2 regions of the Kocuria sp. SM24M-10 genome follow, and region 1 is predicted to be linked to the other one. Evidence: riboswitches for the same ligand, from Rfam matches in the RefSeq annotation. Region 1 holds a riboswitch; the other holds the start of a gene.
The links. A riboswitch is a leader RNA that binds a small molecule or an ion and turns the genes downstream of it on or off. The one in region 1 is predicted to bind glycine.
Positions count from the first base shown of each region.

Region 2: another riboswitch for glycine. It lies ahead of ABL57_RS08850 (L-serine ammonia-lyase); the one in region 1 lies ahead of gcvP (aminomethyl-transferring glycine dehydrogenase).

Region 1 covers NZ_LDNX01000116.1:37-11,513, forward strand. The annotation lists partial or broken gene ABL57_RS12945 (polyphosphate kinase 2) at 1-526, shown strand, start outside; gene ABL57_RS12950 (hypothetical protein) at 600-935, opposite strand; gene ABL57_RS12955 (pyridoxal phosphate-dependent aminotransferase) at 932-2,137, opposite strand; tRNA gene ABL57_RS12960 (tRNA-Trp) at 2,424-2,496, shown strand; gene secE (preprotein translocase subunit SecE) at 2,606-2,878, shown strand; gene nusG (transcription termination/antitermination protein NusG) at 2,956-3,747, shown strand; gene rplK (50S ribosomal protein L11) at 3,894-4,325, shown strand; gene rplA (50S ribosomal protein L1) at 4,414-5,118, shown strand; gene ABL57_RS12985 (GNAT family N-acetyltransferase) at 5,236-6,384, shown strand; gene rplJ (50S ribosomal protein L10) at 6,691-7,215, shown strand; gene rplL (50S ribosomal protein L7/L12) at 7,312-7,695, shown strand; glycine riboswitch at 7,816-7,923, shown strand; gene gcvP (aminomethyl-transferring glycine dehydrogenase) at 8,088-10,940, shown strand; gene gcvT (glycine cleavage system aminomethyltransferase GcvT) at 10,937-11,477, shown strand, end outside.
Region 2 covers NZ_LDNX01000074.1:1,220-12,696, reverse strand. The annotation lists gene ABL57_RS08890 (sugar phosphate isomerase/epimerase) at 1-430, shown strand, start outside; partial or broken gene ABL57_RS22985 (glycerate kinase) at 417-761, shown strand; gene ABL57_RS22980 (glycerate kinase) at 823-1,332, shown strand; gene ABL57_RS08880 (carbohydrate ABC transporter permease) at 1,486-2,445, shown strand; gene ABL57_RS08875 (carbohydrate ABC transporter permease) at 2,438-3,373, shown strand; gene ABL57_RS08870 (Gfo/Idh/MocA family protein) at 3,454-4,842, shown strand; gene ABL57_RS08865 (NAD(P)-dependent oxidoreductase) at 4,839-5,810, shown strand; gene ABL57_RS08860 (mandelate racemase/muconate lactonizing enzyme family protein) at 5,807-6,898, shown strand; gene ABL57_RS08855 (hypothetical protein) at 6,812-7,174, opposite strand; gene ABL57_RS08850 (L-serine ammonia-lyase) at 7,342-8,772, opposite strand; glycine riboswitch at 9,238-9,337, opposite strand; gene ABL57_RS08845 (Xaa-Pro peptidase family protein) at 9,476-10,546, opposite strand; gene ABL57_RS08840 (DUF6807 family protein) at 10,543-11,477, opposite strand, start outside.

The DNA.
Region 1 (11,477 bases):
GCAGTGGTACTTCCAGCGCTACATCGGCCACCTGCCCACCGCCGGGGAGATCGTGATGTTCGACCGCTCCTGGTACAACCGGGCCAACGTGGAGCGGGTGATGGGCTTCTGCTCGGACGCGGAGTACGAGGACTTCATGGTCCAGGCCCCGGTGTTCGAGAAGATGCTGGTGGAGTCGGGCATCCACCTGACCAAGTTCTGGTTCTCGGTCACCCAGCACGAGCAGCGCACCCGCTTCGCGATCCGCCAGATCGACCCGGTGCGCCGCTGGAAGCTCTCCCCGATGGACCTGGCCTCCCTGGACCGGTGGGAGGACTACACCGAGGCCAAGGAGGAGATGTTCCTGCGCACCGACACCGACCACGCCCCGTGGATCACGGTGAAGTCCAACGACAAGAAGCGGGCCCGGCTCAACGCGATGCGCTTCTTCCTGGACCAGTTCGACTACGAGGACAAGGACCCGGCGGTGGTCTATCCGCCCGACCCGCTGATCGTCCGGCGCGGCCGCGACGCCGTGGGCGACTGAGCCCCGGCCCGGCCGACGACGACGCCGCCCGTCCCCCGGGGAGGGGACGGGCGGCGTCGCGGGTCGGCGCGGCTCAGCGGCCGGGACGGTCCACCAGCACGGCGTTGGCGGCGGCGTTGACGGCGGTGACGGCCAGCACCGAGGGCCAGGCGCCGATCCGCTTGGCCAGCGGGTGCGAGAGCCCGAAGCCCAGGACGTAGAGCCCACCGAGCGCGGCCGTGGCCGCCGGGCCGCCGCGGTGCCACCACGAGTGGGCGGCCGCCGCCCCCGCGGCGGCCAGCACGGCCCCGCCCAGGGGGCGGACGCCGGTCGCCCGGGCGGTCGCGTAGCCGCCGATCAGCCCGCCGGTCACGAGCACGGCGGCGGGCACCGACTCCGCGGCGGCCACGGCGCCGTCGAGGGCGCTCACGCGGCGCTCCCCAGGAACTCCTGGAGCCGGCGCAGGCCCTCGGCGAGGTCGTCGTCGCCCAGGGCGTAGGACAGCCGCAGGAAGCCGGAGGGCCCGAACGCCTCGCCGGGCACCACGGCGACCTCGGCCCGCTCGAGGATCAGCTCGGCCAGCTCCGCCGAGGTCTGCGGCACGGCGTCGCCGAAGCGGCGGCCGAGCAGCCCGCGCACGTCGGCGTAGGCGTAGAAGGCGCCGGTGGGCACGGGGCACTCCACGCCCTCGACGGCGTTCAGCGCCTCCACCATGGTCCGGCGCCGGCGGTCGAACGCCTCCCGCATCCGGTGGGCCTCGTCGAGGGGCCCGGACACCGCGGCCAGCGCCGCGCGCTGGGCGACGTTGTTGACGTTGGAGGTCAGGTGGGACTGCAGGTTGGTGGCGGCCTTCACCACGTCCGGGGCCGCGATCATCCAGCCCACGCGCCAGCCGGTCATCGCGTAGGTCTTGGCCACGCCGTTGAGGATCACCACCCGGTCGCCCAGCTCGGGCACGGCGGCGGCGATCGAGGTGAACGGGACGCCGTCGTAGGTGAGGTGCTGGTAGATCTCGTCGGTGAGCACGAAGATCCCCTTCTCGGCCGCCCAGCGGCCCACGGCGGCGGTCTCCTCGGGGGAGTACACCGCGCCGGTGGGGTTGGACGGGGAGCAGAACAGCAGCGCCTTGGTGCGCTCCGTGCAGGCCTCCTCGAGCAGCTCCGGGGTGACCTTGTAGCCGAGCTCCGGGCCGGCGAAGACCTCTACCGGGTTGCCGCCGGCGAGCTTGATGGCCTCCGGGTACGTGGTCCAGTACGGGGCGGGGAGCAGGACGTCGTCGCCCTCGTCCACGACCGTGGCGAAGGCCTGGAACACGGCCTGCTTGCCGCCGTTGGTGACGAGCACCTGCGAGGGCTCCACGGCGTACCCGTCGTCCCGCGCGGTCTGCTCGGCGACCGCCTTCCGCAGCTCGGGCAGGCCCGCGGCCGGCGTGTACCGGAAGTTGGCCGGGTCCTGCAGGGCCGCCGCGGCGGCGTCCACGATGTACTGCGGGGTGGGGAAGTCGGGCTCCCCGGCCCCGAAGCCGATCACGGGGCGGCCGGCGGCCTTGAGCGCCTTCGCCTTGGCGTCCACCGCGAGCGTCGCGGACTCTGCGATGGCGCCGACGCGCCGGGAGATGCGGGATGCGGTCATGACCGGGGGCCTCCTGGAAGGGGGACGGACGGGCGCCGCCGTGCGCGGCGGCGGCGGTGCGGACCTGCCCCATGCTACTCGGGGCCGCCCGGGGGCCCGGGGGCGGGGCGCGCCGCCGTTCCCGGGCGGATTGCACCGGCGCGCCCCGGTCCCCTAGGATGGACGACTGGTGTCATCGACGCCTGCCCGGGCGCGCCGTCGCGGCGGTGCCGGGTGGTAGAGTCGGTGACCGGGTCCGAGCGATCGAGGCCGGCGTGCGCACGCCGGTCGAGGCCGTGAGGCGCGAAGGGCAGTGGCGCAATTGGTAGCGCAGCGGTCTCCAAAACCGCAGGTTGCAGGTTCGAGTCCTGTCTGCCCTGCTCCAGTCCGGAGCGGATCCGGCGCCCCCTCCGGGGGGCGCCGGGCCCGCACGGCGACGGCGGGCCGGCAGCACCGCACGGCCCGCACGAGTCCACACAGGGAGAGCCGATGTCGCAGACCACCGCCGGCAGGGCGTCGGGCCAGCCCCCGGGGCAGGGCGCCGAGAGTCCTCGCGGCATCTTCGGGCGCCTGTTCCTCTTCCTGCGCCAGGTCGTCGGGGAGCTCCGGAAGGTCGTCACCCCCACGCGGCGCGAACTGGTGAACTACGTGCTGGTCGTCCTCGTGTTCGTCGCGTTCATGATGGTGCTCATCTCCGTCCTGGACCTCGCGTTCGGGCAGGCCGCGCTGTGGATCTTCGGGCAGGGCGACGCCGCCGGATGACCCGGGCGGCGCACGGACCGCGCACGGCGACCGTGGCCCAGCAGAGCACGACATCCACGACAGAACAGGGAGATCCAGTGACCGAGCACGAGCTCGAAAACGGCACCGAGGCACCGGCCGAGGTCGACCAGCAGGCCCCGGCGCTGCCGGAGTCCGAGTCCTCCGTGCAGGAGGAGGACTTCGCGGCCGCCCACGCCCCGGAGGAGTCCGCGGCGGCACCCCTCGCCGAGGAGGCGCCCGTTCCGGACGAGGCCCCCGCGGTGGACCCTGTCGAGGAGTTCAAGTCCAAGCTGCGCCGCCAGGAGGGTGACTGGTACGTCATCCACACCTACGCCGGCTACGAGAACCGTGTGAAGACGAACCTCGAGACCCGCATCCAGTCCCTCAACATGGAGGAGGACATCTTCCAGATCGAGGTGCCCATGGAAGAGGTCGTCGAGATCAAGAACGCCCAGCGCAAGGTGGTCCGCCGGGTGCGGATCCCCGGCTACGTGCTGGTGCGCATGAACCTCACCGACGCCTCCTGGGGCGCGGTGCGCCACACCCCGGGCGTGACGGGCTTCGTGGGCCAGGACGCGTACAACCCCGTCCCCCTGCGCCTGGACGAGGTCTTCGAGATGCTCAACCCGGTGTTCGAGGCCCCGCAGGGCGCCGGCGGCGAGGCCGCCGCCCAGCCGAGCGCGCAGCCGCAGATCGACGTCGACTTCGAGGTCGGGGAGTCCGTGATCGTCAAGGAGGGTCCCTTCGAGACCCTCCCCGCCACCATCTCCGAGATCAAGGTGGAGTCCCAGCAGCTCGTCGTCCTCGTGTCGATCTTCGAGCGCGAGACCCCCGTCACCCTCGGCTTCAACCAGGTCTCCAAGATCTGACCCGGCGGGCGCGACCGCCCGCCCACCGTTCCCGTCCCCGCGGCGCATGCTTCGCCGCCGGGGCCGACCGGCCGCCGCGCCACGGCGGCCACCCGCCGTCGTACGCTCCTGTGCGCCGGTACGTCCAGCAGAAGAAGGACCAGCACATGGCTCCCAAGAAGAAGAAGGTCTCCGGCCTCATCAAGCTGCAGATCCAGGCAGGCGCCGCCAACCCGGCGCCCCCCGTGGGCCCGGCCCTCGGTCAGCACGGCGTCAACATCATGGAGTTCTGCAAGGCCTACAACGCGGCCACGGAGTCCCAGCGCGGCAACATCGTCCCCGTGGAGATCACGGTGTACGAGGACCGCTCGTTCACGTTCGTCACCAAGACCCCGCCCGCCGCGCAGCTCATCAAGAAGGCCGCCGGCGTCGCCAAGGGCTCCGGCGTCCCGCACACCCAGAAGGTCGGCAAGCTCACCATGGACCAGGTCCGGGAGATCGCCGAGACCAAGAAGGAAGACCTCAACGCCAACGACATCGACGCCGCGGCGAAGATCATCGCCGGCACCGCCCGCTCGATGGGCATCGAGGTCGAGTGATCAGCCTCGGCTGACACCACCCACCGTTTTTGACGTGGCAGGACCGAGCGCGGTCCGCAGACCACAACTGCACAAGGAGAAGAAGCAGATGGCAAAGCGCAGCAAGGCATACCAGGCGGCAGCGGCCCGGATCGGCGAGGGGCTCTACAGCCCGGCCGAGGCCGTGGCCCTGGCCAAGGAGATCGACACCGCCAAGACCGACTCCACCGTGGAGGTCGTCCTCCGGCTCGGCGTGGACCCCCGCAAGGCGGACCAGATGGTCCGCGGCACGGTCAACCTGCCCAACGGCACCGGCAAGACCGCCCGCGTCGTCGTCTTCGCGACCGGCGACAAGGCCGCCGCCGCGGAGGAGGCCGGCGCCGACCACGTGGGCTCCGACGACCTGATCGCCCGCATCCAGGGCGGCTGGACCGACTTCGACGCCGCCGTGGCGACCCCGGACATGATGGGGAAGGTGGGGCGCCTGGGCAAGGTGCTCGGTCCGCGCAACCTCATGCCGAACCCGAAGACGGGCACCGTCACCATGGACGTGACCAAGGCCGTCAACGACATCAAGGGCGGCAAGATCGACTTCCGCGTCGACAAGCACTCGAACCTGCACTTCATCGTGGGCAAGACCTCCTTCGAGGTCGAGAAGCTGGCCGAGAACTACGGCGCCGCGCTCGAGGAGATCCTGCGTCTGAAGCCCTCCGCCTCGAAGGGCCGCTACATCACCAAGGCGACCGTCTCGACCACGTTCGGCCCGGGCATCCCGGTCGACCCGAACGCCACCGAGGTCGTCGTCGGCGCCTGACGCCGCACACCGGGCCCCAGCGGGCCCGCACGGGGGGCCCGGCCGCTGCGGCCGGGCCCCCCGTCGTTCCACCCACGCGAGCCCGGGGGCACCGCCGCCCTCCGGAAGGGAGTCCCCGTGATCGAGCACCCCCCAGTGCGGATCGAGCAGATGCGCATCCCCGACGACTTCGACGACGCCGCCCAGGAGCTGCTGGGCCGGGTCGCCGGTCTCGTGCGCCGGTCCCGTCAGCACGTGTGGGGCATCTCGGACCTCACGGGTGACGCGCAGGAGCTCTACCGGGACCTGCTGGACCCCTTCGAGCGGGTCGTGGTGCTGCTGGCCTGGGCCGGGGACCGGCTCGCGGGCCGGGCCGAGGTGCGCATGCCCCTGGTGGCCTCCACCGGGACCGCGCACATCACCGTCGACGTGGACCCCGACGTCACCTCGCAGGGCACGGGCAGCGAGCTGCTCGGCGCGGCCGAGCAGCTCGCGGTGGGCGAGTCCCGCCGGCACCTGCGGATCCAGACCGAGCACCCCGGCCCGGAGGAGATCCAGGGCGACGGCAGCGTGACCGGGGTCTTCCCCGTGATCACCCCGGGGATGGTCGAATGGGTCGACGCCGCGGACGGCTCCGGCCGCCTGCCCGTCTCCAACCGGCAGACCCGCTTCGCCCTCCACGCCGGGTACCGGCTGGAGTCGGTCAGCGACTTCGGCGTCCTGGAGGTCCCCCTGCCGCCGGCCCGCGTGCAGGCCCTGCTGCGCGAGGTCGCGGCCTCGCCGGCCCCGGAGGCGTACCGCATCCACGTGTGGACCGGGCCCGCCCCCGAGGAGCGGCTCGACGAGCTCGCCGCCCTGCACTCGCGGATGGCCGCCGACTCCTTCCTGGCCCCGGTGGAGGCCGACCCGGAGCCCTGGGACGCCGAGCGGGTGCGCCGCACCGAGCAGCTGCGCGCCGAGGCCGGCAACGTGTCCCTGGTCGCCGTCGCCGAGCACGGGACCACCGGGCGCCTGGTCGGGATGACGGAGATCGTCCTGGCGGGGGAGGACCCGGTGATCGGGATGCAGGACGAGACCGTGGTGCTGCGCGAGCACCGCCGCCGGTGGCTCGCCACCCGTCTCAAGCTCGCGAACCTGCAGCAGCTCGAACGGCTGGCCCCGGCCGTGCGCACCGTGTACTCGTGGTCCCACAGCGGCGACGACCGGATGAGCCGGGTCAACCACCGCCTCGGCTTCCGGGTCGCCGGGCGCAGCGGGGTGTGGTCCCGGGAGTTCCCGGCGGCCTGACCGCCCGGGGACCGAGCCGCTTCGCGCGGGCGGCGCCGATTTGGCGGGCCCGGGGCCCTCGGGTAGGGTGGACTGTACCAAAGACCGCCGGTCGTGTTCTCCCTGCCTCGTGCGCCCCGTTCAGGAGCGTGCGGAACGGGGAGCAGCCGTAAGAGTTCCGCCAGGAACGGCCAGCGCAGGTGAACCAGCACAGCGAGCACGCCCCGGACCAGGGGTGGGCCGCGGAGCCCCGGGCATCTGCGCGGGGCTTTTTCTGTGCCCGGGCCCTTCCGGCAGCGGCCGGCATCGAAGACCGGAAGGAGTACCATGGCGAACCCGGAAAAGGCAGCCGCGGTCGCCGAGTTGAAGGAACTGTTCTCCAACTCGGACGCCGCTGTCCTGACTGAGTACCGCGGCCTCACCGTGGCCCAGCTCAAGGAGCTGCGCCGCTCGCTCGGTGAGAACGCCGAATACGCCGTGGTGAAGAACACGCTGACCGCGATCGCGGCCAAGGAGATGGGCATCGACGCGTTCGACGGCCAGCTCGCCGGCCCGAGCGCGATCGCCTTCATCTCGGGGGACCCCGTCGAGGCCGCCAAGAGCCTGCGTGACTTCGCCAAGGCGAACCCGCAGCTCGTCGTCAAGGGCGGTTACCTCGAGGGCAAGGCCCTCAGCGAGGCGGAGATCAAGCAGCTCGCGGACCTCGAGTCCCGCGAGGTGCTGCTGGCCAAGGTGGCCGGTGCCGCCCAGGCGTCCCTGTCCCAGGCCGCGGCGCTGTTCCAGGCCCCGCTGTCCAAGACCGTCCGTACGACCGAGGCGCTGCGCGCCAAGGTCGAGGAGCAGGGCGCCTGACCAGCACCCCGCCGCGAGGCACATTCTCACCACGGAACCAGACCGTCCCGCGCCGACGAACCCGGCCGGGGCACACCATCGAAAAGGAGCCACACCATGGCCAAGCTCACCACCGCTGAACTGATCGACGCGTTCAAGGAGCTCTCCCTCATCGAGCTCTCCGAGTTCGTCAAGGCCTTCGAGGAGACCTTCGACGTCACCGCCGCCGCCCCCGTGGCCGTCGCCGGTGCCGCCGCTCCGGCCGCCGCCGCCGAGGAGGCCGAGGAGCAGACCGAGTTCGACGTCGTGCTCGAGGCCGCCGGCGACAAGAAGATCCAGGTCATCAAGGAGGTCCGCGCGCTGACCTCCCTCGGCCTCAAGGAGGCCAAGGACCTCGTGGACTCGGCCCCCAAGGCCGTCCTCGAGGGCGCCAACAAGGAGGCCGCGGACAAGGCCAAGGAGGCCCTCGAGGGCGCCGGCGCCACCGTCACCCTCAAGTAGGACCCTCCCGGAGGCGCCACGGCGCACCCGATCCCACGAGGCCCCGGACGCACGGCGTCCGGGGCCTCGTGCCGTGCCCGCCGGGGTGTGGGACACTGGAGGCACAACCACATCGGCCGCCCACCCGCAGCGGGAGAGTCCGCCGCCGTCCGCCCCCGGACGGCCGGCGGCGCCGAAGGAGCAAATCCTCCCCGGGAATCTCTCAGGCACCCGTACCGCTGCGAGCAGGCCACTCTGAAGAGGTCAACCGCCCCCGGCCACCGGCCCCGGGCGGGGACCACCGACGGTGCAAGCCGGCCCCCGCGCGGAGCCGGTGAAAACTCTCAGGTCAGCGAACAGAGCGGGGAGGGCCGGACGGGCCCCACCGGGCCTCGAACCACGAGGAGCTGACCTTGTCCTTCCTTCCACGCCACCTCGGACCGGACGCGGCCGAGACCGGGATCATGCTCGAGACCGTCGGCGCGGCCGACCTCGACGAGCTCGTCGCCCGCGCGGTCCCCCGCAGCATCGCCGGCGACGAGCCCCTGCGGCTGCCGGAGCCCATGTCGGAGCACGAGGCGCTCACCGCCCTGCGCCGGATCGCGGCGAAGAACCGGGTGATGACCCAGATGATCGGCCAGGGCTACGCCGAGACCGTCACCCCGCCCGCGCTGCGCCGCAACATCCTCGAGAACCCCGCCTGGTACACCTCCTACACCCCGTACCAGCCGGAGATCTCCCAGGGCCGCCTCGAGGCCCTGCTGACCTTCCAGAACGCCGTCATGGACCTCACCGGCCTCGACCTGGCCAACGCCTCCCTGCTCGACGAGGCCACCGCCGTGGCCGAGGCCGTGCTCATGATGCGCCGCGCCAACCGCAGGTCCGGCAGCCGCCGCGTCGCCGTGGACTCCCGCACCCTGCCGCAGACCCTCGCCGTGCTGCGCGGGCGCTGCAGGGCCGTGGGCATCGACCTGGTCGTCGCCGACCTCGCCGAGGGCCTGCCCGAGGGCGAGTTCTTCGGCGTGGTCCTGACCCAGGTCGGCGTCGACGGGGACGTCGCCGACCTGGCGGAGCGCACGGAGCAGGCCCACGCGCAGGGCGCGCTGGTGGCCGTCGCCACCGACCTGCTGGCCCTCACCCTCCTGCGCTCCCCGGGGGAGCAGGGCGCGGACATCGCCGTCGGCTCCGCCCAGCGCTTCGGGGTGCCCCTGTTCTTCGGCGGGCCCCACGCCGCGTTCATGGCCTGCCGCAAGGGCCTGGAGCGCAATCTGCCCGGCCGCCTGGTGGGCGTCTCGGTGGACTCCTCCGGCCGGCCGGCCTACCGCCTGGCGCTGCAGACCCGCGAGCAGCACATCCGCCGCGAGAAGGCCACCTCCAACATCTGCACGGCCCAGGCGCTGCTGGCCATCGTCGCCGGCGCCTACGCCGCCTACCACGGCGCGGACGGGCTGCGCGCCATCGCCGAGCGCGTGCACGGGCTCGCCGCGCGGCTGGCCGAGGGGCTCTCCGCCGCCGGGGTGCCGGTGGTGCACGGCACGTTCTTCGACACCGTCCTGGCCGAGGTGCCCGGCCGCGCCGACGCGGTCGTCGCGGCCGCCGCCGAGCGCGGCGTCAACGTCCGCCGGGCCGACGCCGACCACGTGTCCGTCTCGGTGGGGGAGCCGCACGACGAGCGCGACGTTGACGCGGTGCTGGCCGCCTTCGGGGCCTCCGCCCCCGCGGACGGGACCGCCGGCTGGGACCTGCCGGCCGCGCTGCTGCGCACCGACTCCTACCTCGCCCACCCGGTGTTCACCCTGCACCGCTCCGAGACCGCGATGATGCGCTGGCTGCGCTCCCTCGCGGACAAGGACCTGGCCCTGGACCGGACCATGATCCCGCTGGGCTCCTGCACCATGAAGCTCAACGCGGCCGCGGAGATGGAGCCCATCAGCTGGCCCGAGTTCGCCTCGATCCACCCGCTGGCCCCCGAGGAGCAGACCGTCGGCTACCGGGAGCTCATCGCCCAGCTGGAGTCCTGGCTCGCGGAGATCACCGGCTACGCCGCCGTGTCCGTCCAGCCCAACGCCGGGTCGCAGGGGGAGCTCGCCGGTCTGCTGGCGATCCGCCGCTACCACCTCTCCCGCGGGGACGACCGGCGCACCACCATCCTCATCCCGTCCTCCGCCCACGGCACCAACGCGGCGTCCGCGGTGCTCGCCGACCTGAAGGTCGTGGTGGTGGCCACGGCCGCGGACGGCTCCGTGGACCTGGACGACCTCGAGGCGAAGATCGCGGCCGTGGGGGACGAGCTCGCGGGGATCATGATCACCTACCCCTCCACGCACGGGGTGTTCGAGGAGCAGGTCACCGCCGTCTGCGCGGCCGTGCACGACGCCGGCGGGCAGGTCTACGTGGACGGCGCCAACCTCAACGCCCTCATGGGCCTGGCCCGTCCCGGCCGCTTCGGCGGGGACGTCTCCCACCTGAACCTGCACAAGACCTTCTGCATCCCGCACGGGGGCGGCGGACCCGGGGTGGGGCCGGTGGCGGTCGCCGAGCACCTGGTGCCGTTCCTGCCCGAGGACCCCGCCGCCGCGGACGCGGGCGCGGGCGCCGAGACCTTCCCCGTCTCCCAGGCCCGCTACGGCTCCGCGGGGGTGCTGCCGATCTCCTGGATGTACATCGCCATGGCCGGCGCCGAGGGGCTCACCGCCTCCTCGCGCACCGCGATCCTCAGCGCCAACTACGTCTCGGCCCGGCTCGCGGACGTCTTCCCGACGCTGTACACCGGCCCCGGCGGGCTCGTGGCCCACGAGTGCATCCTCGACCTGCGCCCCCTCACCAAGGCCTCCGGGGTCACCGCCGAGGACGTGTGCAAGCGGCTGGTCGACTACGGCTTCCACGCCCCCACGCTCGCGTTCCCCGTGGCCGGCACCCTCATGGTCGAGCCCACCGAGTCGGAGAACCTCGCCGAGCTGGACCGCTTCGTGGCCGCGATGCGCTCGATCCACGCCGAGATGCAGGCCGTGGCCGACGGCGAGGTGGCGCTCGAGGACTCCGTGCTCCGCTACGCCCCGCACACCGCGGAGGTGCTCACGGCCGACTCCTGGGAGCGCGCCTACCCGCGCTCCCAGGCCGCCTACCCCCTGCCCGAGCTGCGGCTGGCGAAGTACTGGGTGCCCGTGGGCCGGGTGGAGAACGCCGCCGGGGACCGCAACCTGGTCTGCAGCTGCCCGCCGATCGAGGCCTTCGCCTCGGCCGCGCCGGCGGAGGCCGCCCGATGAGCCCCCGCACCACTCCGCTGGAGGCCGCCCACCGGGAGGCCGGTGCCGTGAGCACCGACTTCGGCGGCTGGCAGATGCCCCTCAAGTACGGCAACGACGTCGCCGAGCACCACGCGGTGCGCCGGGCCGCCGGGGTCTTCGACCTGTCCCACATGGGCGAGATCGCCGTGGAGGGCCCGCACGCGGCCGCGTTCCTGGACGCGGCGGTCGTCGCCCGGATGAGCGCCGTGGCCCCCGGCCGGGCGAAGTACTCGCTCCTCGTCGACGAGGCCGGCCGGGTCCTGGACGACCTCATCACCTACCGCCTGGCCGAGGACCGGTTCCTGGTGGTGCCCAACGCGGCGAACACGGCGACCGTGCTGCGGGCGCTGGAGGAGCGCGCGGACGGCCACGACGTCGCGGTCGAGGACCGCACGGAGGCCACCGCCCTGGTGGCCGTCCAGGGCCCCGCGGCCCACGACACGCTGCTCGCCGCCGGCTGCGCCGACCCGGACGCCGTGCGGGAGCTGGGGTACTACGCCTGCACGACCACCGAGG
Region 2 (11,477 bases), on a different contig from region 1:
GTACGCCGCGGACCGGGCCGTGCTCTCCACCCTGAAACAGGCGCTGAACTACGCCGCCCCCCATCCCCCGGAGGCCGTGGGCGTGGTGGTCGACACCTTCCACGTGTGGTGGGACCCCGAGCTGGAGGCGCAGATCGCCCGGGCCGGGGCCGAGGGCCGGCTGGCGTCCTACCAGGTGTGCGACTTCAACCTGCCGATCGCCGCCGACGCCCTCCTCTCCCGCGGGATGATGGGCGACGGGGTGATCGACTTCGCCACGATCGGCCGCTGGGTCGCCGCCGCGGGCTACACGGGCCCGGTGGAGGTGGAGATCTTCAACCAGGAGATCTTCGACCAGGACGCCGACGTCACGCTCGCCGTGATGAAGCAGCGCTGGGCGTCCCTCGTGCTGCCGTCCCTGACGGGCGAGCCCGCTCGTGCCCCCGCCTGAGGACGGCGGACGCCCCCGGGTGGTCGTGGCGCCGGACAAGTTCAAGGGCACGCTCACGGCCCCCGAGGCGGCCGAGGCCCTCGCGGCCGGGGTCCGGCGGCACTGGCCCGGGGCCCGGATCAGCACGGTCCCGCTCGCCGACGGCGGCGAGGGCACGGTGGACGCCGCCGTGGCGGCCGGTGCGCAGCTGCGCCGGACGCCGGTCCGGGGCGCGCTCGGGTCCCGCGTGCGGGCGCGCTGGGCGCTGCGCACGGCCGAGGACGGCAGCACCACCGCGGTGGTCGAGTCCGCCGAGGCCGCCGGGCTCGACCAGGTCCGGCCGAGCCCGGCCACGGCCCGTGCGGCGCACAGCTACGGCTGCGGCCAGCTGATCCGGGCGGCGCTGGGCCGCCCTGCTGGCCGGCACGCCCGGGACCCGGCCCTTCCGGGTCCCGGGCGCGGGAGCCGTCGGCGGATTCCCGTCCGGCTTCCTGGCCCTGACGCCCGCCGTGCTGGAGGGGGGCTTCGAGCTCGTGGCCGCGCTCGTGGGTCTCGAGGAGCGCCTGCGGGGGGCCGACCTGCTGCTGGTCGGGGAGGGCTCGCTGGACGAGCAGTCGCTGCAGGGTAAGGCGCCGCTGGCCGCCGCGGCGCTGGCCGCGGCCCGGGGCATCCCCGTCGTGGCGGTCGCCGGGCGGCTGTCCCTGTCCGCCCGGCAGCTGCGCGAGGCCGGCGTCGGGGCCGCCGCGTCCCTCGTGGACGTCGCCCCCTCCGAGGACGCGGCCCGGGCGCGGGCGAGCCACTACGCGGGGCCGGCCGTGGCCGCGGCCCTCCGGCAGCTCGACCGCGCGCCGTCCCGGGGCGGGGGCGACGCGCCGGTCCGGACGCACGACGACATGACCGGATCCATCCGCCATTGTGGTTGACGTCACACTGTGCGACCTCTAGCCTTGAGGGCAATGCAGACGTGGAAAACGCTTTCCCACCCGTTCCGAGGAGAGACCGATGACAACGAGGCACATCCACACCGAGCCGCTCTGGGCCTCCCGGCCGCGGCTGCGCCGAGGGGCGGTCCCGGTATGAGCGCCGTCGAGGAGATCACCCGGAAGGGCCTGCCCGGGGGCCGCGGGAAGCGCGCGGCGGCCGGCCGGCAGGGATCCCGCGCCGACCGGCGGGACAACAAGGCGGCGGCGGTGTTCCTGGCGCCCTGGATCGTGGGGCTCGTGGTCATCACCCTCGGCCCCATGCTGATGTCGCTCTACCTCTCCTTCACCGACTACAACCTGATGCGCTCCCCGGACTGGATCGGCCTGGAGAACTTCTCCCGGATGCTCGAGGACGCGCGGCTGCACAACTCCTTGAAGGTGACCTTCACCTACGTGTTCGTGGGGGTCCCGCTGCAGCTGGCGCTCGCCCTGGCGATCGCCATGGTCCTGGACCGGGGTCTGCGCGGCCTGGCGTTCTACCGCTCGGTCTTCTACCTGCCGTCCCTGCTCGGCGCCTCCGTGGCGATCGCGATCCTGTGGAAGCAGCTGTTCGGGACCAGCGGGCTGGTCAACCAGGTGCTGGCCCTCGTCGGCATCGAGGGCATCGGGTGGATCTCGGACCCCCGCACGGCCCTCGGCAGCATCATCCTGCTGCACGTGTGGACCTTCGGGGCCCCGATGATCATCTTCCTGGCGGGCCTGCGGCAGATCCCCACCATGTACTACGAGGCGGCCTCCATCGACGGCGCCGGCAAGGTCACGCAGTTCCTCCGGATCACGCTGCCCCTGCTGAGCCCCATCATCTTCTTCAACCTGGTGCTGCAGATCATCCAGGCGTTCCAGTCCTTCACCCAGGCCTTCATCGTCTCCGGCGGCCGGGGAGGACCCTCCGACTCGACGATGTTCTTCACGCTGTACCTCTACCAGACCGGCTTCGGCCAGTTCGACATGGGCTACGCCGCGGCCATGGCCTGGCTGCTGCTCGTCATCATCGGGGCGTTCACCGCTCTGAACTTCATCGCGTCTAAGTATTGGGTGTTCTACGATGACTAACTCGACAATCGCCTACGACCCCGCCCCGACGGCCGAGCAGGACGCCGTCCCGGCCCCGCCGGAGGGCGCGGCGAACCGCCGGTCCCGCGGCCCCGGCGCCCGGGGGCGGATCCGCTCCCTGCTCAAGCACCTGGCGCTGATCCTCACCGGCGGGGTGATGATCTATCCGCTGCTGTGGATGCTGGCCAGCTCCCTGCGCCCCAACGACATCATCTTCCGCGAGCCGGGCATCCTGCTCGAGACCTTCGAAAGCGCCAACTACACGGACGGGTGGACCGCCCTGTCCAGCCCGTTCAGCGTGTACCTGTTCAACTCCGCGGTCGTGGTGCTGGGGTGCATCGTGGGCAACCTGGTCTCCTGCTCGATGGCCGCCTACGCCTTCGCCCGGCTGGAGTTCCGGTTCAAGAAGCCGGCCTTCGCCCTGATGCTCCTCACGATCATGCTGCCGTTCCACGTGGTGATCGTGCCGCAGTACATCATGTTCTCGCAGATCGGGTGGGTGAACACCTTCTGGCCGCTGATCGTGCCGAAGCTGCTCGCCACGGACGCGTTCTTCGTCTTCCTCATGGTCCAGTTCATCCGCGGCATCCCGCGGGACATGGATGAGGCGGCCCGGATCGACGGCGCCGGCCACGCCCGGATCTTCGGGCAGATCATCCTGCCGATGATGGTCCCGGCCCTGGCCACCACCACGATCTTCACGTTCATCTGGACCTGGAACGACTTCTTCAGCGCCCTGATCTACCTGACCGACCCGAACATGTTCACCGTCCCGGTGGCGCTGCGCGCCTTCGTGGACGCCACCGGGGAGTCCTCCTGGGGCTCGCTGTTCGCGATGTCGATCGTGTCCCTGCTGCCGGTGTTCATCGCCTTCCTCGTGGGACAGAAGTTCCTCGTCAAGGGCATCGCCACCACCGGCATCAAGTGACCCGCCCGGGCTCCGTGCCGCCGGGACCGCCGGCACGGAGCCCCACCGAAGACCACCCACCCCAGCAGAAGGAGCACTCGATGCGCAGCGCAGACCCCACCGGCCCGGACGGCACGGCACCGCGGGAGGGGCGGACCCGCTACCTCCTGGTCGGCACCGGCCACCGGTGCGAGATGTACCTCCGCTCGCTGCTGGACGACCACGCCGACGTCGCCGAGCTGGTGGCGGTGGGCGACAGCAACCCCGGGCGGGCCGAGCACTACCGCCGGCTGGTCGAGGAGACCGCAGGAGTGCCGGTCCAGGTTTTCGACCCCGCGGCGCTCACCCGCACGATCCGCGAGCAGGCCATCGACCGGGTCGTGATCACCACCCCCGACGCCACCCACGCCGACTACATCTGCGAGACCCTGCGCGCCGGCGCGGACGCCGTCGTCGAGAAGCCCCTGACCATCGACGCGGAGGGCTGCCGCCGCGTCACCGCGGCCGTGGAGGAGACGGGCCGGCACGTGGTGGTCACGTTCAACTACCGCTACTCCCCGCGCAACACCGCGCTCAAGGACGTCGTGCAGTCCGGGGCGCTCGGCACGGTCACCTCCGTGGACTTCAGCTGGGTGCTGGACACCGTCCACGGCGCCGACTACTTCCGCCGCTGGCACCGGCAGAAGCAGAACTCCGGCGGGCTGCTGGTGCACAAGTCCTCCCACCACTTCGACCTCGTCAACTGGTGGCTGGCCGACGCCCCGGAGCGGGTCTACGCCTCCGGCGGCCTCCGCTTCTACGGGCGGGACAACGCCGAGGCCCGCGCGCGGGCCGGCGTCCTCCGCCCCGCCGGGCCGGACGGCGACCCCTTCGCCCTGGACCTGCGCTCCGACGAGCGGCTCAGCCGGCTCTACCTCGACCACCAGCACCACGACGGCTACCGCCGGGACCAGGACGTGTTCTCCGACGGGATCACCATCGAGGACAACCTCGCGCTCGTGGTCGACTACGCCCGCGGCGCCACCCTCTCCTACTCCCTCAACGCCCACTCGCCCTGGGAGGGCTACCGGGTGGCCGTCAACGGCACCGAGGGCCGGGCCGAGCTGGAGGTCGTGGAGCGCGCGGCCGTGCTGCCCGCCGCCGGCGGGACCCCGGTGGACCCCTCGGTCACGGCCGGGGCGGAGCAGGGCGGGGCCCGGCGGCGCGGCGAGCGGTTGGTCGTCCAGCGGCACTGGGGGACCGCCGAGGAGGTGCCCGTCCGCAACGGCTCCGGCAGCCACGGCGGCGGGGACCGGCTCCTGCTCGCCGACGTGTTCCGGGGACCGGGGGAGGACCCTTACGGCCGGCCCTCCGGCTACCGCGACGGCGTGGCGGCCGTGTCCGTGGGCATCGCCGGCAACCGCTCCCTCGAGACGGGCGCACCGGTGCGGATCACCGACCTGGACCTCGGCAGCACCGCCGCGGACCGGCGCAGCGGAGTCCCGGCATGACCCGGGTGGTGGTCACCGGCGGGTCCGGCCGGCTCGGGCGCAGCGTCGTCGCCGGGCTGGCGGAGGCCGGCTACGACGTCGTCAGCGTCGACCGCGCCCTGCCGCCCGAGGCGCAGCGGGCGGCCGCGCACCGGGCCGTCGAGCACCGGGCCGCCGAGCTCACCGACCCCGGGGCCACGCTCGCGCTGATGCGCGCGGCGCGCCCGGACGCGGTGGTCAACCTCGCGGCCATCGCCGTGCCCTTCAGCGCCCCCGAGCACGTCATCCTGCAGACCAACGCCGTGATCGCCCACACCGTGGCCGAGGCCGCCACCGAGGCCGGGGCCCGCCGGATCGTGATGGCCAGCAGCCCCACCGTGCTGGGCTACGGCTCCCCGGCCGGCTGGCTGCCGCCCGCCCTCCCGCTGACCGAGGACACCCCGCCGCGGCCGTGGCACGCCTACGGGCTGTCCAAGCACGTCGCCGAGCAGGTCGCGCAGATGTTCGCCGCGGCCCGCGGCGGGAGCGTGCGCTACGCCTCCTTCCGCCCCTGCTACGTGATCGCCCCCGAGGAGTGGGCCGGCGCGCCGACCCAGCAGGGGCACACCGTGCGCGAGCGCCTGGACGACCCGGCGCTGGCCGCGCCGGCGCTGTTCAACTACGTGGACGCCCGGGACGTCACCACCTTCCTCGAGGCGCTGCTCGAGGGGATGGGCGCCGTCCGCAACGGGGACACCTTCTTCGTGGGCGCCGCCGACGCCCTGGCCCGGCGCCCGCTGGCGGAGCTGATCCCGCAGTTCGTCCCCGGCAGCGAGGAGCTCGCCGCGGGCCTGACCGGGACGGCGCCGGCCTTCAGCATCGACAAGGCCCGCGAGGAGCTGGGCTGGGAGCCGGCGCGCTCCTGGCGCACCGAGCTCCGCGAGGACGCCGGTGACCCGGCCTCCGGGGAGCTCGCCGGCGCTGGGCGGCACGGGAAGGACACCGCATGAGCATCGCCGCCGTGCACACCGAGCTGATCACTGCCCGGCTGCTGCGCAGCTGGGGCCCCGAGGCCCCGCGCAACCACCTGATCGCCGTCACGGTCGTGGCCGACGACGGCGCCACCGGCACCGGCTTCTCCTGGACCCCGACCATCGGGGCGCGCGCCGTGCAGGCGCTGCTCGACGACGACCTCGCCGCCTTCGTCCGCGGCCGTGACGAGCACCCGGAGGTGCTGTGGGACGACGCCTGGAAGTTCCTGCACGAGGGCGGCACGGGGCTCACCGGCATCGCCCTCGCGGGGATCGACCTGGCCCTGTGGGACCTGCGGGCCCGGCGGGCCGGCCTGTCCGTGCCCGCGCTGCTGGGCCGGCGGCAGCAGGACGTGGCCGTCTACGGCTCCGGCGTGAACCTGCACTACGAGCTCGACGAGCTGCGGGAGCAGGTGCGCCGCTGGGTCGCCGCGGGCTTCGGCGCCGTCAAGATCAAGGTGGGCCGGCCCGACCTGCGCGAGGACGTCGAGCGCGTGGCCGCCGTGCGCGAGCTGCTCGGCCCCGACCGCGGCCTGATGATCGACGCCAACCAGCGCTGGGACCTGCCCACGGCCCGCCGGGCCCTGGACGCGCTGGAGCCCTTCGCGCCCTCGTGGCTGGAGGAGCCGCTGCGCGCGGACGACCTCGAGGGCTACCGCCAGCTGCGACGGTTCAGCTGCGTGCCCATCGCGCTCGGGGAGAACCTGCACAACGTCTACCGGTTCCGGGACTTCATCGCCGCCGGGGCCGTGGACATCGTCCAGCCGAACATCGTACGGGTGGGCGGCATCACTCCCTTCCGGCGGATCGTGGAGCTCGCCCGCACCCACAACGTGGGGATCGCCCCCCACCTGCTGCCGGAGCTCTCGGGGCAGCTGGCGCTGACCCTCGCGGAGCCGACCATGGTGGAGGTGGTCGAGGACGCGGGGTTCGCCGATCTCGGCGTCCTGGCCGGGCCGTCCCCGGTGCGCGTCACGGGGTCACGGCTGGAGCTCCTGGACCGCCCCGGACTCGGCCTGGCGCTGCGGCAGCAGGCGCTGCCCGCCCTGCAGGAGGCCGCGGTCTGACCCCGCCGGCCCCTGGTCACCGGGGGCGTCGGGGGTGCGCCGGGCCTGCTGCCGGGCCCGCAGCAGCGCGTCCGTCTGGCTCGCCCAGCCGAGCCGGTGCTGCTCGAAGCGGGGCACCAGACCGGCGATCGTGAGGACGACGCCGAGCACCACCGTGCCGACGAGCAGGTCGTACGGGGCCCGGCCCCCGAGGAGCGTGAGTCCCATGCCGGCCATCGCGGGGGCCGTCATCAGCACGCCGAGAGCGGCCACCACGTCCGCCAAGGTCATTCTCATCTGCAAACCTCCTCGGCACGAGGCTAGACCTTTGTCCAGTCCGGGGCACAGTGTGCCCCTTGATGACGTGCCGACCACGGACGACGTGCCCGCCCGGGCGGTTCGCGGCGGCCGGCGCGGCGGGGAGGCCGCGCGGGCGGTCCCTCCGCCGCGGGACGGGGGGCGGGTCAGCACTCCACGACGTTGACGGCGAGTCCGCCCAGGGCGGTCTCCTTGTACTTGTGGCTCATGTCCTTGCCGGTCTCGCGCATCGTCACGATGACCTGGTCGAGGCTGACCCGGTGCGTGCCGTCCCCCCACATGGCCATCTTGGCGGCGTTGATGGCCTTGGCCGCGGCGATCGCGTTGCGCTCGATGCACGGGATCTGCACCAGGCCGCCGATCGGGTCGCAGGTCAGCCCGAGGTTGTGCTCCATGGCGATCTCGGCGGCGTTCTCCACCTGGGCGGGCGTGCCGCCGAGGACCTCCGCCAGGCCGGCGGCGGCCATCGAGGAGGCGGACCCCACCTCGCCCTGGCAGCCGACCTCGGCCCCGGAGATCGAGGCCTGCTCCTTGTAGAGCACCCCGACCGCCCCGGCCGTGAGCAGGAACCGGACCACGAGGTCCTGCCGGGCGGCCTCGAGCGCCTCCGGGCCCTCGGCGGCGGCAGCCCGGGCCGCGGGGGAGTAGTGGGTGGCGTAGAACAGCACCGCCGGGATGATGCCGGCCGCCCCGTTGGTGGGGGCGGTGACCACCCGGCCGCCGGAGGCGTTCTCCTCGTTGACCGCCAGGGCCACGAGGTTCACCCACTCCGGCCAGAAGCCCGGGTCCCGGTCCGGGTCCTCGGTGCGCAGCCGCCGGTGCCACTCCGGGGCGCGGCGGGCGACGTCCAGCCCTCCGGGCAGCGGGCCCGTGCGCCGGAGGCTGGAGTCCTTGCACTCCTCCATCACGGCCCAGATGTGCAGCAGCTGCTCCCGGATCTCGTCCTCACGGCGCCACGTCCGCTCGTTGGCCAGCATCACCTCGCTGATCGGCCGGCCGGTGCCCGCGCAGTGGCCCAGCAGCTCCCGGGCGGTGCGGAAGGGGTGGGGCACCTGTGCGCTGGCGGCCTCCAACTCGGCCGCGGCGGTGTCCTCCTCGCCCTCCCGGACGATGAACCCGCCGCCCACGGAGAACCAGGTCTCGCCGGCGAGCACGGTTCCGTCCGCGTCGAGCGCCTGGAAGCGCATGCCGTTGGTGTGCCGCTCCAGCACGGTCAGCGGGTGCTGCACCATGTCCGCGACGCCGTAGCGGAGGTCCCTGCGGTGCCCGAGGGCCGCGCACAGCCGCAGCCTCCCGGTGCCGGCGATGTCGGCCAGCCGCTCCTCCACCTCGTCGGGGCGGACCTGCTCCGGGTCGTAGCCCTCCAGACCCAGCAGGATCGCGGTGAACGTGCCGTGGCCGCGACCGGTGGCGGACAGCGACCCGTAGACGTCCACGCGCAGGTCGGCGGTGCGCTCCAGGAGGTCCTGGGCGACCAGGGTCCCGGCGAAGCGGCGGGCGGCGCGCATGGGCCCGACGGTGTGCGAGCTCGAGGGGCCGATGCCCACGGTGAACAGATCGAAGACGCTGATGGCCATGGTGGTGCTCCAGAACAGAGTGGCGGCCCCGGGACGGGGTGGACGGGATGACGGGAGGGCGTCGGCCGCTGCGCTGCGGCCCGGCTCCCCTGCTGGACGACGGCCGGCGGCGGCTGCCGCACCGGACCGGGCGTGACTCGCACGGGCCCACCGGCGGCGTCCGCGACATGCGCTCGGGGGACGACGGCGGGTTCTCCGGGGAGATCTCGCCGCGGACGGGTCGGCCTCCAACGGAGGCGGTGTCCCCGCGGACGCCTCCGGCGGCACGGGCGCGCCCCGGTGCGGTCGCGGCGGGCCGAGGTGGTCGTCATCGAGGAACTCCGGGCTTCTGCGCGGTGGGCTCGCGCGGTCTGCGGGTTCCTCCCCGATCTGTTGCACGGCCTGAGAGTTTCCGCCGCACCCGGAGGGGGTGCGGCTTGCTCCGTCGGCGAGCGCGGACCAGGCCACGCTACTTTCCAGAGGTGCCTCGGCGCGGCGGTGCTTGGGCCTGAGAGTTTCCCGGGGAGGAATTGCTCCTACGGCGCCCGATCGGTGTGGCCGAGCGGGTCTCTCCCGCTGCGCGTCGATGGCGGCAGTCGTGTGACTGTCAGCACAATCTAGTGGAGGCGGCCGCAGGAGGCAACGGCGCCTGCCCCTCGCGCACCGCGGCGCCGGTCATCGGCGTCTCCCGGGCCGCGGCCGGCCGGCCACGGCCCGGCGCCGTTCAGCGCTCGAGCGTGGCGGGGCGGTCCCGGCCGCGCACCCGGACGACCGGCCAGCGGGGGTCCACCGACAGCGGCCGAGGCCCGCCGGCGCCCAGCAGCACGGTGTCCTCGATCTTCGCGCCGGGGGCGGAGGGGTTCCACGCGAAGGCCTGGTGCTCGTGCACCCGGTCCGGGACACCGGGGACCAGCCGCGGATCGCGGCCCGCGTAGCCGGCGGGGCCGCCCTGGTGGTGCCGGGTCCACTCCCCGGCGTCGAAGCCGTGGCGCGGATAGGCCTGCTGGAGGACCGGGAGCACGTCCGCGAGCGGCAGCCCGGGGCGCAGGGCGTCCAGGACGTCGGCCTCGACCTCCGCGATCCCCGCCTCCGCGTCGGCCTCCTGCGCGGTGGCGGGACCGAAGCGGACCCAGCGGGTCACGTTGGCGATCAGCCCGCCGCGGCGGGCGCAGACCACGGCCATCGCCCGCCGCCCCAGCGGGGCCGCGGTCGGCAGGGGGTGGCGGTGCGCCAGCCGCTGCGCGCCGCTGCACAGCAGCACGATCGGCTCCGCGCCGCGCCGCACCAGCCCGGCGGACAGCTCGGCGGCGACCTCCCGCTCGGTGCTGTGCGGGGTGGCCCGGCTCAGCACGTCCGTGAGCACGGCGGCGGCGACCCGGCACAGGGCCTCGTAGCGCAGCGTCTCCCCGGGCAGCAGGGACGCGCGGGCGGCCCGGAGCGGGGCCGCGAGACAGTCCTCGGCGAGCACCGCCATCGAGCGGGCGGCGGGGAACCAGCTCTCCGGGGCGGCCGGGGCGGCGTGCCACGGCAGCTCGTGCAGGCGGACGTCGTCGGGCAGCTCCTCGGCCGTCAGCCGGGCCGCCTCGCTGGCGGAGGTCACCACCTCGTCCCCGTCCTGGTGCACCAGCACGGACGCCACCGGCGGGCCGGCGAGGGAGACGTGCACGCGGGCCCCGTCGAGGTACCAGGACACCGCCGTGGCGCTCTCCAGGAGCACGGCGTCCGCGCCGTGCTCCTGGAGCACGCGCAGGACCCGGCGCCGCTTCTCCGGCCGATCGGCGCCCGAGGAGCTCACGCGCCGGGGCTCTCGGCCGGGCCGCGGCTCTCGGCGGCAGCGTCGAGCAGGGCCTGCACCCCGGTGGCGTCCAGGCGGCCGTCCACCACGAGGACGTGCACCGCCCGCTCGAGCGGGGCCTCCGGGCCGGTGGTCACCGGGGCGTCCCAGGCCGGCGCGAGGCCCACCCCCGGATAGCCCGAGACGCGGACGAACCACGGGTCGGCCGACGGCCCTCCGTGGCGCAGGACGAGCGTGGCGGGGCGCCCGGCGAACTCGGCGGAGAAGGCCAGCCACGGGGACACGCTTCCGTGCACGGCGTCCTCGCCCGCGGCGGCCGCGGTGAACACGTCCGCGTCCGTGCAGGCCGGCAGGCGCCAGAAGAACCCGCCGTAGCCGCCGCCGGCGCGCCCGTTGGCCCCCGGGCTGCCCAGCTGCACGGGGCGGTTCCCGGCCGGGGAGAGGCGGAAGCGCAGACCGAGCTCCCAGGCGTGCTCGGTCACGGGGCGGAAGGTCCAGCGGCGCTCCTCGGCCAGGACCGCGGTGCCGTCCGGGCCGGCCCAGGACAGCTCCTCGTCCAGCCGGGTGTCCGTGGCGTGGGCCGCGACGCGGCGGACACGGCCGTGGTCGTCCCGCCACACGTACCGCTGGTCCTCGCGGGTGTAGGTGCGCCCGCCCCAGAAGTTGAGGCCGTCCACGTCCTGCAGGGCGGTGCTCACGCCCAGGTGCCAGACGTGGTCCAGCGGCTGCTGGTCCGTGACGGTGACGCCGCCGAGGGTGCGGACCGGGTGCAGGAACGGGCGCGGCGAGGAGGTCGGGGCGATGCCCTCGCCCGTGCGGACCCGGGCGACCTCGCGGCCCGCCACCACGAAGCGCTCGCCGGTCGCGGCGGGGACCGCCCACGGCGCCCCGATCCCCGTGAAGCCGGACTGCGCCGCGACCGCGCGGGCCG